Regions from separate parts of the Rhodobacter capsulatus SB 1003 genome, predicted to be linked through region 2. Evidence: riboswitches for the same ligand, from Rfam matches in the RefSeq annotation. Region 2 holds a riboswitch; each other region holds the start of a gene.
The links. A riboswitch is a leader RNA that binds a small molecule or an ion and turns the genes downstream of it on or off. The one in region 2 is predicted to bind cobalamin.

Region 1: linked by a shared signal. The riboswitch ahead of exbB (tonB-system energizer ExbB) and the one ahead of RCAP_RS16580 (hypothetical protein) in region 2 are both predicted to bind cobalamin.
Region 3: linked by a shared signal. The riboswitch ahead of RCAP_RS10120 (energy-coupling factor ABC transporter permease) and the one ahead of RCAP_RS16580 (hypothetical protein) in region 2 are both predicted to bind cobalamin.

What each region holds. Positions count from the first base shown of each region.
Region 1 is NC_014034.1:2,545,583-2,550,401, forward strand. It holds gene RCAP_RS11725 (ABC transporter substrate-binding protein) at 1-389, opposite strand, end outside; gene RCAP_RS11730 (substrate-binding domain-containing protein) at 627-1,655, shown strand; cobalamin riboswitch at 1,706-1,900, shown strand; gene exbB (tonB-system energizer ExbB) at 2,205-2,990, shown strand; gene exbD (TonB system transport protein ExbD) at 2,990-3,409, shown strand; gene RCAP_RS18565 (TonB family protein) at 3,406-4,224, shown strand; gene RCAP_RS11750 (DUF6525 family protein) at 4,208-4,459, opposite strand; gene RCAP_RS11755 (GTP-binding protein) at 4,478-4,819, opposite strand, start outside.
Region 2 is NC_014034.1:3,549,580-3,554,398, forward strand. It holds gene RCAP_RS16570 (cobyric acid synthase) at 1-685, opposite strand, end outside; gene RCAP_RS16575 (cobyric acid synthase) at 682-2,256, opposite strand; gene RCAP_RS16580 (hypothetical protein) at 2,327-2,674, opposite strand; cobalamin riboswitch at 2,847-3,033, opposite strand; cobalamin riboswitch at 3,148-3,311, shown strand; gene RCAP_RS16585 (DUF4198 domain-containing protein) at 3,465-4,361, shown strand; cobalamin riboswitch at 4,381-4,575, shown strand; gene RCAP_RS16590 (TonB-dependent receptor plug domain-containing protein) at 4,701-4,819, shown strand, end outside.
Region 3 is NC_014034.1:2,195,017-2,199,835, reverse strand. It holds gene RCAP_RS10140 (cobalamin biosynthesis protein) at 1-189, shown strand, start outside; gene cobM (precorrin-4 C(11)-methyltransferase) at 186-971, shown strand; gene cobA (uroporphyrinogen-III C-methyltransferase) at 968-1,696, shown strand; gene cobF (precorrin-6A synthase (deacetylating)) at 1,698-2,465, shown strand; cobalamin riboswitch at 2,500-2,721, shown strand; gene RCAP_RS10120 (energy-coupling factor ABC transporter permease) at 2,788-3,456, shown strand; gene RCAP_RS10115 (energy-coupling factor ABC transporter substrate-binding protein) at 3,456-3,767, shown strand; gene cbiQ (cobalt ECF transporter T component CbiQ) at 3,764-4,498, shown strand; gene RCAP_RS10105 (energy-coupling factor ABC transporter ATP-binding protein) at 4,495-4,819, shown strand, end outside.

The sequences.
Region 1 (4,819 bases), 1.0 Mb from region 2:
ACGTAGTAATCGGCCGGTTTCGCCGGGATCGGACGGTCATAGGCGATGACCTTGACGCCCTGCGACTGCGCGATTTCCACCAGACCGGCGGCGGCGGCGCTGTCGACCGGATCGAGCACGATCACCTTGGCCCCCTGCGCGATCACCGAGTTGAACTGCTGCTGTTGCAGCGCCACATCGGCATTGGCGTTCTGATAGATCACCGTGCACTCGGCGCAAAGCTTGTCCATCGCCGCCTTGAAGCCGGGGAAATCGTGCTGCTCGTAACGGGTCGAGGCCTGGTCGGGCATCAGGAAAGCCACCGTGGCCGCCTCCTGCGCGCTGGCCGCGGCGCCGAAGAAAGCCGCGACAAGAACCGAAGCCCCCGCCAGCGAAATCGTCTTGTTCATCCTGGTCTCCTCCTCTGGATGATCCGCAAGGCCAAGGCCCGGTCTTGGCCCGGTCCCGTCGCCGGCCGCCCGGGGCGAAGCACCCGCCCGGCAGTGCCGACACGACCCGGTTGCGCCTCCTCCACGCCTCCGCCTCGCCTGCTTCATCGGTTGCGCAAGCTTGCTCAATCGATGAAGCAGAATTGCATCCGGTTTCGATTCACGTCAAGATGGAAGATGACAACATGACGGGAAAGCATGACCGACACCCTTGGCCCCGGCCGCAAGCGCCCCACGATCTATGACCTGGCCGAACGGGCGGGAACCTCGCCCAGCGCGGTCAGCGCGGTGCTGAACGGGTCCTGGAAGAAGCGGCGGATCAGCGAAAAGCTGGCCGAGCGGATCACCGAACTGGCGCGCGATCAGGGCTATGCGGTGAATTTCCAGGCCAGCCTGCTGCGGCGGGAGCGCTCGAACATCGTCGGCATGATCGTGCCGAAATATGACAACCGCTATTTCGGCGCGATGGCCGAGCGGTTCGAGGCGGTGGCCCGCGCGCATGGGATGTTTCCGGTGATGACCTGCACGCAGCGCGACCCCGAGCTGGAATTCGAGGCCGCCCGGGCGCTTCTGTCCTATCAGGTCGATTGTCTGGTGGCGAATGGCGCGACCGACCCGGACCGGATCGCCGATCTGTGCGCCGCGGCCGGGGTGCGGGTGGTCAACCTCGATTTGCCGGGATCGAAGGCGGCCTCGGTCACCTCGGACAACTATGCCGGGGCAAAGACGCTGACGCATCTGATTCTGGATCGTTGCCGCGACGATCTGGGCTACACCGGGCCGCTGCTGTTCATCGGCGGGCGGGCGGGCGATCACAACACCGCCGAGCGGATCCGCGGCTTTCGCGCCGCCCATGCCGAACGCGGCCTGCCCCTGCCCGAGGAGGCGATTCTGGCCTGCGGCTATTCGCCCGACAAGGCCGAACGGGCGCTCGACGCGCGGGCGGGGGCGCTGCCGCCGGGGCTCTTCGTGAACTCGACGATCACCCTCGAGGGGGTGGTGCGCTGGCTCAACCGCGCCGTGCCCGATCATGCCGGGCGGATGCGCTACGGCTGTTTCGACTATGACGCTTTCGCCGCGCAACTGCCGGACAATGTCGGCATGATCGAGCAGGACGTGGACGGGATGATCGCCAAGGTCTTCGCGCTGATCGAGGGCGGCCCGGCCAGCCCGGCGCATTTCCGCATCCCCTGCATCCTGCGCACGCCCGCCCCGCCCCGGGGCTGAGCGGCCCGGGCCAAGCCCCGCTTCCGGCTTGACGCGGCGGCGAAATTGGATTTGGCTTGACGTGTTCAAGTTCCGGCCTGCGGGTCGGATTGAAAGGGAACACGGAACGGCCTCCGGGCCCAGACCGTGGCTGCCCCCGCAACTGTGAGCGGCGAGCGACGTCGACATGCCACTGGGCCCGCCCGGGAAGGCCGACAGAGCGAAGACCCGCGAGCCAGGAGACCTGCTTGGACATTCACCCTTTCCGGGGCGCGAGGGGCGCCGCGGAAGCGGCCCGTTCCGCAGTGGTGGCCCGCCGTCTGCGGAAAGCCCAGCTTTTCCGCGACATCCCCCCTGCCGGGCCCTTCGGCCCGAGCCGAAAGGTCCGACCGATGCCGCCTTGCCCCAGCCTGCCGCCGCCTGCCGCCCCCGCGCGCCGGACCGCGGCCAAGATGGCCCGGCGCTTGCCCCGTCCATTACTTGACAAGTTCACTCAACAAGCGCAGGAGAGGACAAAGCCAGCCTTCCGCCAGCCGCCCCTTTCCGCCCTGAACGCCCCCGAGGTCTGCCATGCCGCCCGTCGTTCCCGCCGCTGCCGATAGCACGCTGATCCTGTTTCTTGACCGTGTCGGGCTTTCGGGTCTGGCCGAGACCCTGCGCGCCGCCGCCGCCTCCGAGGCGCTGACGCCGCTGGCGATGTTTGCCCATGCCGATATTCTGGTGCAGGGCGTGATGCTGGGGCTGCTTGCGGCCTCGGTGCTGGCCTGGGCGATCTGGGCGGGCAAGCTGGTGCAGCTGACGCGCGCCCGCCGCCGCCTGACGCGCGATTACCGGGTGCTGGCGGCGCGCGGCACGCTTGGCGCGGCGCTGAGCGGCGGGATTGTGGCGCGGATGCAGGCGGCGGCACGTGCGGAAATCGGTGCCTCGGCGGGGCTGCCGGATGCGGGCATCAAGGAGCGCGTCGCGATCGATCTGACCCGGATCGAGGCCGGGGCGGCGCGGGCGATGCAATCGGGGGTGACGGCGGTGGGCTCGATCGGCTCGACCGCGCCCTTCGTCGGGCTGTTCGGCACCGTCTGGGGCATCATGAACGCCTTTGTCGGCATTGCCGAAAGCGGCTCGTCGAACCTGGCCGTCGTCGCCCCCGGCATCGCCGAGGCGCTGATGGCCACGGCGCTCGGCCTTGTCGCGGCGATCCCGGCGGTGCTGCTTTACAACCACCTGACCCGCGCCGTCGGCGGCTACCGCGCCGCGCTGACCGATGCGGCGGCGCTGGTCGAACGCACGCTCTCGCGCGATCTGGACCGGGCGCGGCTGGCGCCCACGGTGAAATCCCTGCATCTGGTGGCGGAATAATGGCGGTCCGGCTGTCTGACGGCGAGGATCTGACCCCCGAAGCCGCGATCAACATCACGCCCTTCATCGATGTGATGCTGGTGCTTTTGATCATCTTCATGGTCGCCGCGCCGCTCTCGACCGTCGATGTGCCGCTGGATCTGCCGGTGGCCTCGGGCCAGCCGCAACCGCGCCCGCCCGAGCCGGTCGTGCTGTCGCTCAGCGCCGAAAAGGGGCTGATGCTGGGCCGCGATCCGGTCAGTGCGACCGATCTGCCCGCAAGGCTGGCCGAGGCGACACAGGGCGATCTGGCCACACGCATCTTTGTTTCCGCCGACAAATCCGTGCCTTACGGAGAGATGATGGGGCTTTTGAACCAGCTGCGCGCGGGCGGCTATCTGAAGATCGGCCTTGTCGGGCTGGAGGAGGCCGCGCCGTGAGCCTTGCGCTGACCGATCCGCCCGAAGTGCCCGGGCGGGCGCTTCTGTGGGGGCTGGCGCTCTCGCTGGCGCTGCATGCGGTCGCGGTTTCCGTGCTCTCGCAGACCGAGGCCGCCCCCGCGGCGCTGGTGGCGGCGGGCGCGGGCGGCGAGGATCTGGACGGCCTCGAAGCGATCGCCGCGACCTTCGTCGATCTGGCGCCGCAGATCCAGCTGCCCGAGCCCGAGATGGCGCTGCCGCTGACCGCGCCGGTGATCGACATTCCCCAGGTGCGGCTGCCCGATCCGGTGCTTTTGCCGCCCGAGCCCCCGAAGATCACGCCACCAAAGCGCGCCGAGGAGAAACCGAAGCCCCCGCCGCCAAAGCCGAAACCCGAGCCGCGGCCGCGGGCGGAAAAACCCAAGCAGGCGAAACCCGCGCCGGTGCAAAGCGAAAGCCGCGCCGCCTCGCGCGCGGCGGGATCGGGGGCGGGCGCACAGGCGGGCACGGGCGGGACGGATGCGCAGGCGACGGTCTCGGCGGGCACGACGAAAAGCCTGCTTGCGAAATGGGGCGCGACGATCCGCACCCGGATCGAACGGCGCAAAAGCTATCCCGCCGCGGCGGGACGGGCTGCAGGCTCGGTCGGGCTGGCGCTGAAAGTCAGCCGCGACGGCGCGCTGCTCTCGGCCGCGGTGAACCGCTCCTCGGGCCATCCGGCGCTGGATGCGGCGGCGCTGGCGGCGGTGCAGAAGGCGGGGAAATTCCCCGCCGCCCCCGCGGAACTGGCAAAGCCGAGCTACGCCTTCTCCGTCGCGGTCAAGTTTTCGCGCTGAGCGACGGCTCGCGGGCCAGCGTCCGCGCCTCGGCCAGATGCAGCCGGGCCAACGCCGCCTCGGGGCAGCCGGTTTCCGCCAGCGCGCGGGCCCAGATCCGCGCCACCGAGGCCGCCGACCAGGGCAGCACCGCCTGCCGCGCCCAGGCCCGGGCGGGCGCGGGCAGCCGGTCAAAGGCCGCCATCGGATCGGCCCGGACCCGGTGGCGCAGCGATGTCGTCAGGTTGCGTCGCATCCTCACGCCCCCCCCAGCTCACGCCCCCCAGCGCGGGAACGGGTCGGGCAGATCGGCCCAGGCCTCGGGGGTGAAATCCGCGGCCGGAACCAGCGCCGCATTCAGCCGCGCGCAGATCGCGTCGCGGTCCAGATCGACGCCGATGAAGACGATCTCCTGGCGCCGGTCGCCCCAGGGCTCGGCCCAGTTCCGGGCGATTTCGCGCTGCGCATCGGGATGCGCGGGCAGCCGCTCGGGCGGGACCGAGGCCCACCAGCGCCCCAAGGGCGTGACCCGGGCCGAGGCCCCCGCCAGGCTGAATTCGACCGCCCAATCGGGCCGCGTCGCCAGCCAGAAATGCCCCTTGGCGCGGATCACGCC
Region 2 (4,819 bases):
CGGACCAGCGCATCAGCCCCAGCACCGGCCAGCCGGTCTCGGCGCGGATATCGGCGGCGGCGGGGGCAAAGATCGCCGGATCGCCGCGGAATTTCGTCACGATCACGCCGCCCACCCGGGCGCGTTCGGAAGCGGTCCAAAGGTGATGATGCCCGATCACCGCCGCCGTCACCCCGCCGCGCGATTCGTCGCCCAGAAGCAGCACCGGCAGATCCGCGGCCTCGGCCAGACCCATGTTCGAAATGTCCTGCGGGCGCAGGTAGCGTTCGGCGCCGCTGCCCGCCCCCTCGATCAGCACCAGATCATGGCTGGCCGAGAGGTGATCCAGGCTCTCGATCACCTGCCCCCGCAGGCCGGGTTTCAGCGCCTGATAGTCGGCGGCGGAAAAGCGGCCCAAAACCTGCCCCTGCACCACCACCTGCGCATCGACATCGCTGTCGGGCTTGAGCAGAACCGGGTTCATGTGGACGGACAGGGGAACCCCCGCCGCCCGCGCCTGCAACGCCTGCGCCCGGCCGATCTCGCCGCCATCCGCCGTCACCGCCGCGTTGTTCGACATGTTCTGCGCCTTGAAGGGCGCCACCTTCAGGCCGCGCCGGGTGAAGGCCCGCGCCAGCCCCGCGACGAACAGGCTTTTCCCCACATCCGAGCCGGTGCCCAGCACCATCAGCCGCCGCGCCGTCATTTCGCCAGCGCCAGCAGCGCGTCCAGATCGAGGTCCTGCTCCAGCTGATCGGCCAGAGCGTCAAGCGTCGTCTCGATCTGCGCGGCGTGATCGAGGCCCGAGGCCCGCCCGCCCATCGCGGTGATCCAATGGCCGCGAAAGCCGTCGGCGCCAAAAAGCCCGTGCAGATAGGTCCCCATCACCCGGCCATCATGCGACACCGCCCCCTCGGGGCGGCCGTCAAGCCGGAACCACGGCTGCGCAAGCCCCGGCCCGGTGGTGCGGCCCATATGCATCTCGTAGCCCGTCAGACCGTGACCGCTGACCGCATCGGTCGCCTGCACCTCGGTCAGCATCTTGTCGCGCGTCATCACGGTTTCCAGATCGAGCAGCCCCAGCCCCTCGGTCTCGCCCGCCGGGCCCTCGATCCCTTCGGGATCGCGCACGACATGGCCAAGCATCTGAAACCCCGCGCAAATCCCGACAACGCGGCCGCCGCGGCGCAGATGCGCGCGGATGTCCACATCCCAGCCCTGCGCGCGCAGCGTGGCCAGCGCGGCGCGGGTGGTTTTTGATCCCGGCAACAGCACCACATCGGCCTCGGGCGGGATCGGCTGGCCATGGCGGACCCAGCGCAGATCGACGCCCGGCTCGGCGCCCAGGGGATCAAGGTCGTCGAAATTCGCCACGCCATCGAGATGCGGCACGGCGACGATCAGCCCCGCGCCGTTGCCCGTCGCGGGACGCTCCAGCGCCAGCGCATCCTCGGCCGGCAGCTGCCCCGCCGCCTCGAACCAGCGCGCGACGCCCAGGAAGGGCCAGCCGGTGATCTCGGTCATGGTCCGGCAGGCCGGTTCGTAAAGCGAGAAATAGCCGCGGAACTTGTTGACCAGAATACCTTTCACCCGCGCCCGCTCGGCGTCGTCATGCAGCATCCAGCTGCCGACGACAGCGGCCAGCGCCCCGCCGCGGTCGTTGTCGGTCAGCAGAACCACCGGCAGATCGGCCTCTTCGGCCAGACGCATGTTGGTGATGTCGCAATGCTTGATCCAGGTCTCGGTCGCCGCCCCCGCGCCTTCGACCAGCACCAGATCGGCCTCGGCGGCGACGCGGCGGTAGCTGTCCATCACCGCGGGCAGCAGGAAGGGTTTCAGATGGTGGTAATGCCGCGCGGGCCAGTTGCCCAGCGCCCGGCCGCGCAGCACCACCTGCGAGCCGACCAGCGCCTGCGGCTTGAGCAGAACCGGGTTCATGTGGATCGAGGGCGCCACCCCGGCGGCGCGGGCCTGCAGCGCCTGTGCCCGGCCGATCTCGCCGCGCCGGGGCTGGCCGTCGGGGCCGGGGGGCAGGTCGCTGTCCACGGTGACGGCGGCATTGTTCGACATGTTCTGCGCCTTGAACGGCGCCACCTTCAGCCCGCGCCTTGCATAGGCGCGGGCCAGCCCGGCAACGAGCAGGCTTTTGCCGACATCGGAACTGGTGCCCTGGATCATCAGCGCCCGGCCGCGCCGCGGCGGCGGCGGGGTCAGCAACGGCAGGTCAAGATCGGGCAGCGGCGGCACCGGATCGTGGTCGGGAAGCGAGAGGGTCATGGCAGCATCCGTTCGGTCGGCAGGCAAGGACGGCGCCGGGGCAGCCCCGGCACCGGAAGGTTCGGCGGGATCAGTGCAGCAGGCCCGGCCCGGCGGTGATCTCGGCGGCGGCGCGCAAGGGGGCGGCCGGGTCCGGGTCAAGCAGCGCCGCCACCGGCACCTCGGGGGCGACATCGCCCCAAAGCCGGGCGCCCGCGGGCGTGGCCCACCAGACCACCGGGCAAAGCCTTGTGCCGCAACACAGGCTGGCGGAGCCGCTGATGTCGAAATCCGCCCCCACCGGCGCCAGCGCAAGCGCCTGGCACAGCCGGTTCAGAAAGACGAGGCCGGGGCGGCAGGGCGCATCGGCATGGCGGCAGGTGCTGCAGCCCAGCACCCGATAGGGGGACAGGCCGGGCGGGGATCCTCCGTCAGCCATGGCGAAGCCCCCCGGGCAACGGACGGCGCCGATGCGCCGGAAAAGGGCCGCGCCGGGCCCCGGGGAAGGTCTTGTCTTTCGGCACCATACCGTTCCTTTGGCAGTGGGCCGGAAAGCGGTAAGGGGACAGGCCCCGGACAGACCGGGGCACCCTGCCTCCGGGCCCGCCGCCCGGGATGGTTTCGGCCTGGCAGGTCTCCTGGCTTGCGGCTCGAACGCCCCTTGCGCCTTCCCGATCCTGCGATCAGTGGCCGTGCTCGGGGCTTGCCGCTTACAGTTGCGGGGGCAGCGCCGGACTTGCACCGGCTTCCCTCTTCGTCCGCGGGATCAGCCGCGGAACCAAGGCCCGGGCAAGATGACCCCACGCCGCGCCACTGTCAACGGTCCGCGACGAAAGCCGCCTGCGGCGAAAACCGCGGACGACGGAAGCCGATTGACGCGGGCGGCGGCGGCTGGCACAACCAAGGCGGGATTGGTTCCCCGTTCATGCGGGGATGAAAAGGGAATGCGGTGCGCCGAACGGCAAACCCGCAGCTGCCCCCGCAACTGTAAGCGGCGAGCGACGGTCGAAGATGCCACTGGGGATGCCCCGGGAAGGCCGACCCGAGCCCGGACCCGCAAGCCAGGAGACCTGCCACCCCCCGGGCCAAGGCCCGGTTTCACCGGACGCCGGGGTGCGCGTCTGGCCCCCGGGGCCCGGCTTTCTGCCCGGCCCTCCGGGGCCACATCCCTTCGTCCTTTCGCGTCTTGCGGCCGGTTGCCCCGGACCGCGCCCCGGAAGGAAACGACCATGTTCTTGCACGGAAACCTGATGGCCGCCGCCCGCGCGCTGCTGTCGATCCCCCGCCCCGCCACGCCGGGGCTGATGGCGCATCTGCCCGAGACGGGCGGCGTCCTGACCCTTGCCCTCGGCGATCCTTTGGGCGGCGGCGCGGTGCTTGACCTTGCCGCGCCGCTTGCGGTGTTTCACCAGCACGGCGCCCGCCGCACCGATCTGACCTCCGGGCTGACGGCGGATCTGCTGCAGGGCGCGGGCAATGCCGCGCGCGCCTGGCGGACCCGGGTCGATCTGTCGGCGCCGGGGCTGCACCGGATCCACGCCGAGGCCCCGGTCGGGCGCGATCCCGAGGGCCGCGGGCTGGTGCAGCATGCGGCCGCCTGTTTCGTCCTGCGCGGCGCCGCGACCGCCACCCCCGAGCCGCTTGGCCTCGCCGTCGAGATCCTGCCCGACCTGCTCTCGCCCGGGTTCCTGCCCGGGATGCGGTTTTCGGCGCGGGTGCTGGCGCAGGGGCATCCGCTGACGGCGACGACGGTGCATCTGGAACGGGTCGGGGCGGAACCCGTCGGCACGCAGGTGCAAGCCCTGCCCGACCACGGGGCGCCGCTCTGGATCGTCGCCGAAACCGACCGCGAGGGCCGGTTCCGGGTCTCGCTGCCCGCGCCCGGGCTTTGGGCGATCACCGCGACGGGGCCGATCGGCTGGTCCGGGCTGCGGCCGGTGCGACATGTCACCACGCTTTGGCAGCGCTTCGGCAGCCCGGGCCAGGGCACGGGAAAGGAGAGCGAAGCCCTTGCAATGGCTTGGGAAACCGCCGCCGTCCGGCCCCCTCACCGCGAAGCCGCCGTGCCGGGGGAGGTCGCCCCGGTGCCGGCGCCCGAACCGCGGCCGCGGGAAAGCACCGCTTGACCTGCGGGGGGATTTCGTCTTGGTTGTGTCCCGTCCAAGTTCCGGCCTGCGGGTCGGATTGAAAGGGAACACGGAACGGCCCCCGGGCCCAGACCGTGGCTGCCCCCGCAACTGTGAGCGGCGAGCGACGTCGACATGCCACTGGGATTTCCCGGGAAGGCCGACGAAGCGAAGACCCGTGAGCCAGGAGACCTGCTTGGACGATCACCCACCCGGGCGCGAGGGGCGCCACGGGAGCGGTCTGTCCGCAGAGGTGAGCTGTCGCCGTCTGCGGAAAGCCCAGCTTTTCCGTGACATCTCTCATGCCGGGCCGTCTTGCCCGAACCGAAGGTCTGTCCGATGCCGCCTCTGTCGCGTCTTGCCCTGCTCTCTGCCGCTTTCGCCTCTGCCGCCGCCCCCGCGCTGGCGCAGGAGGAGATCACCGATCTGGACACGATTTCCGTCACCGCCTCCTCCGA
Region 3 (4,819 bases), 1.4 Mb from region 2:
GTGATCGGCGTCATGGTCGCGGGGGTGGACACGCCCGCGCAATCGGAGCGGGTCCGGGCGCTGAAAGGCACCGGCTCGGTCGCAGAGGCGGCGGCCTTGGTCGCGGCGGGCAAGGGGGCGCGGCTGGTGCTGCCCCGACAGGTGATCGGCGGGGTGGTCCTTGCCGTGGCGGAGGGAGAGGACGAATGACGGTGCATTTCATCGGCGCGGGGCCGGGGGCGGCGGATCTGATCACGATCCGCGGCCGCGATCTGATCGCGTCCTGTCCGGTCTGCCTTTACGCCGGATCGCTGGTGCCCGAAGCGCTGCTGGCCCATTGCCCGCCCGGCGCGAAGATCGTCAACACCGCGCCGATGAGCCTTGATGCGATCATCGACACGATCGCCGAGGCCCATGCCGCGGGCCAGGATGTCGCCCGGCTGCATTCGGGGGATCTGTCGATCTGGTCGGCGATGGGCGAGCAGCTGCGCCGCCTGCGCGCCCTGAACATTCCCTATGATGTGACGCCCGGTGTGCCGTCCTTTGCCGCCGCCGCCGCGACCCTTGGGGCCGAGCTGACGCTTCCGGGCGTGGCGCAATCGGTCATTCTGACCCGCACCTCGGGGCGGGCCTCGGCCATGCCCGCGGGCGAGACGCTGGAGAATTTCGCCCGCACCGGGGCGGTTCTGGCCATTCACCTCTCCGTGCATGTGCTTGACGAGGTTGTGCAAAAACTGGTGCCGCATTACGGCGAAGATTGTCCGGTCGCCATCGTCTGGCGCGCAAGCTGGCCCGATCAGCGCGTCGTCCGGGCGACGCTGGCCACGCTGCAGACCAGCCTTGGCGCCGAGCTGGAGCGCACGGCGCTGATCCTGGTCGGCCGGTCGCTGGCGACCGAGGATTTCGACGAAAGCCGTCTTTACGCGGGCGATTACGACCGCCGCTACCGGCCGCTTGGCACGCATCCGCGCTTTCCGGAGGGCAGCGAATGAGCGGTTTCGTTTCTTTCGTCTCCTCGGGCCCGGGCGATCCGGAGCTTCTGACGCTGAAAGCTGCCGACCGGCTCGCCAAGGCCGATGTGGTGCTGTTCGACGATCTTTCCGCCGGGGCCGATCCTGGGGCCATGCCCGCCCGGGGGGCCGAACTCATCGCGGTCGGCAAGCGGGCCGGGCGGCCCTCGCCGAAGCAGGATCATGTGAGCCGCTTGCTCGTCGATCATGCGCTGACCGGGCAACGGGTGGTGCGGCTGAAATCGGGCGATTCCGGGCTTTTCGGCCGGCTTGAGGAAGAACTGGACGCGCTGACCGGCGCGGGCATCGGCTACGAGATCATCCCCGGCGTGCCCTCGGCCTGCGCCGCCGCCGCCGCGTCCGGGCTGCCGCTGACCCGCCGTCTGACCGCGCGGCGGGTGCAATTCGTCACCGGCGCCGATGTGACGGGCGATCTGCCCGAGGGGCTGAACTGGGCGGCGCTGGCCGACAAGGGGGCGACGACCGTCGTCTTCATGGGCAAGCGCACCTTTCCGAAACTGGCCGCCGATCTGATCGCGCATGGGCTGGCCCCCGATACGCCCGCGCTTCTGGCCGAGGCCGTGGGCCACCCCGGGCAAAGCGTCACCCGCTCGACCGTGACCGATCTTGCCGCAAGCCTTGCCGCGGAACGCTCCGACAAGCCCGCGCTCATTCTTTATGGTCCGCTTTACGCGCCGGAGGCCTGAGATGATCGAGCTTTCCCTGATCGGCATCGGCACCGGCAATCCGCGCCACATCACCGGGCAGGCGGTCGATGCGATGAATGCCGCCGATCTGATCCTGATCCCGCTCAAGGGCGCCGACAAATCCGATCTGGCCGGGCTGCGGCGCCAGATCTGTGCCGCGCATCTGACGAACCCGGCCACCAAGGTCATCGACTTCGCGCTGCCCGTCCGCGACGCGTCGAACCCCTCCTATCGCAAGGGGGTGGACGACTGGCACGATGCCATCGCCGAGACCTGGCTTTCGGAAATCACCGCGCATGTTCCGGGGCTTGAGGGGCGGGTGGCGCTGCTCGTCTGGGGCGATCCCTCGCTTTATGACAGCACCTTGCGCATCGCCGAACGGCTGAAATCCCGCCTGCCGCTCACGACGAAAGTCATCCCCGGCATCACCGCGATTCAGGCGCTTTGCGCCGCCCATGCGATTCCGTTGAATGACATCGGCGCGCCGGTCGTCATCACGACGGGGCGGCAATTGCGCGATCACGGCTGGCCCGCGGGCACCGAGACGGTGGTGGCGATGCTGGACGGTGAATGCTCGTTTCAAAGCCTGCCGCCCGACGGGCTGACGATCTTCTGGGGCGCCTGTGTGGCCATGCCCGAAGAGGTGCTGATCAGGGGGCCCGTGGCCGAGGTCACCGATGAAATCCTGCAGGCCCGCGCCGATCTGCGCGCCCGGCACGGCTGGGTGATGGACATCTACCTGCTGCGTCGCAATGTGCCCGCGGCGTGACGCTTCCCGGCCTTGACCTCGCCCCGCGGCGCGGCTACTCCAACAGGCGATGGTTCCCAACTGGACGGGATTAATAGGGAACACGGTGAGGATTACCCATCAGGGGCCTAATCCGTGGCTGCCCCCGCAACTGTGAGCGGCGAGACGACGGTCGAAGACCACTGGCCCCCCCGATCCACCGGGGAGAACGGCCGGGAAGGTGACCCGAGTTGATCGAACCGCAAGTCAGGAGACCTGCCATCGCTCTGGCGTCGCAAGCCTTCCCGGGGCGGGGTGTCTCCGGTCAATCCGAAAGCGGCGCGTTCGATGTGGAGTTGTTCGCATGCATATCATGGAGGGCTATCTGCCCGTCACCCATGCCATTGGCTGGTCCCTTGCCGCCGGCCCCTTTGTCGTCGCGGGCGCGGTGAAGATCCGCAAGATCGTCGCCGAGCGTCCCGAGGCCCGGATGACCCTTGCCGCCTCGGGGGCCTTTGCCTTCGTGCTCTCGGCGCTGAAAATTCCGTCCGTCACCGGCTCGTGCTCGCATCCGACCGGCACCGGGCTGGGCGCGGTCGTCTTCGGCCCCTCGGTCATGGCAGTGCTTGGGGTGATCGTGCTGCTGTTTCAGGCGCTTTTGCTGGCGCATGGCGGTCTGACGACGCTTGGCGCCAATGCCTTCTCGATGGCGATCGTCGGGCCCTGGGTGGCCTGGGGCGTCTATAAACTGGCGGGCAAGGCCGGGGCCTCGATGGCGGTGGCGGTGTTTCTGGCCGCTTTCCTCGGCGATCTGGCGACCTATGTGACCACCTCGCTGCAGCTGGCGCTGGCTTACCCCGATCCGGTTTCGGGCTTCCTCGGCGCGGCGCTGAAATTCGGCTCGGTCTTCGCGCTGACGCAGATCCCGCTGGCGATTGCCGAGGGCTTCCTGACCGTGATCGTCGTCGATGCGCTGGCGGGCAAGGTCGATGACAAGGACAAATTGCGCATTCTGGCCGGGGAGGCACGCTGATGAGCAGCAAACGGACATTGTGGCTGCTGGCCGGAACCGTGGCGCTGGTGGTGGTGCCGCTTCTGATGGGCGGGGAATTCGGCGGTGCCGACGGGCAGGCGGCCGAGCTGATCGAGGCGACCGTGCCGGGCTTTGCCCCCTGGGCCGATCCGCTCTGGGAGCCGCCGAGCGGCGAGGTTGAAAGCCTGTTCTTCGCGCTGCAGGCGGCCCTTGGCGCCTTTGTCGTGGGGCTGGTGATCGGCCGCCGTCAGGGTGCCGCAAAGACCCGCGAGCAGAACGCCCCCGCGCCCCGGTCCTTCCCCGCGGAATGAGTATCGCCTCGATCGATCGGGTCGCCGCGCAAGGCCGCTGGCGCAACCGCCCGCTGGCCGAGAAGTGCCTGATCGGTCTTGGTTTTCTGGCGCTTGCCGTGACCGTGCCGCCGTTTCCGGGCGCGGTTCTGGTCACGGTCGCGATCCTGGCCTTCACCTTTCTGGGCGCTCGGGTGCCTTTGCGCTTCTGGGCCGCGGTCGCGGTGCTGCCGCTGGGCTTTCTGACCACCGGGGCCGCGGTGCTGCTGATCCAGATCGGACCCGACGGCATCGGCCTTGCGCCTCAGGGCCCGGCCAAGGCCGCCGCGCTGGTGATGCGGGCCAGCGCCGCGACCTGCTGCCTTCTGTTTCTCGCCACCACCACGCCCGCCGCCGATCTGCTCTCCGGTCTGCGCCGCTGGCGCGTGCCCGCCGAACTGATCGAGATTGCACTTTTGACCTATCGCTTTGTTTTCATTCTGGCCGAGGAAGCGGCGGCGATGACCACCGCGCAGCGCGCGCGTCTGGGCCATGCCACCCGGCGGCGCTGGCTGCGCTCGACCGCACAGGTGATCGCGGCGCTGCTGCCGCGCGCGCTCGACCGCGCCCGGCGTCTTGAAACCGGGCTTGCGGCGCGCAACTGGCAGGGCGAGATGCGGGTACTTTCGACCCGGCCCGCGGCCTCGCCGCTTGTGCTTGGCCTGATCCTGACCTTGCAAGCCGCGATCCTTGCGGCCGGAGTGTTGCTGTGACCCCGATCCTGGCCGCCGAGGCCCTGACTTACGCTTTCCCGGGCGGCGTGAAAGCGCTTGATGATCTCTCGCTTGCCGTGCCGCAGGGCGAAAGCCTGGCCATCCTTGGCCCGAATGGCGCCGGAAAATCGACGCTGCTTTTGCATCTGAACGGCACGTTGCGCCCGCAATCGGGCCGGGTGCTGCTGGGGGGCACCGCCACCGGCCATTCCCGCAAGGATCTGACCGACTGGCGCCGCCGCGTCGGTCTTGTGTTGCAGGATGCCGACGACCAGCTTTTCGCCGCGACGGTTTTCGAGGATGTCTCTTTCGGGCCCTTGA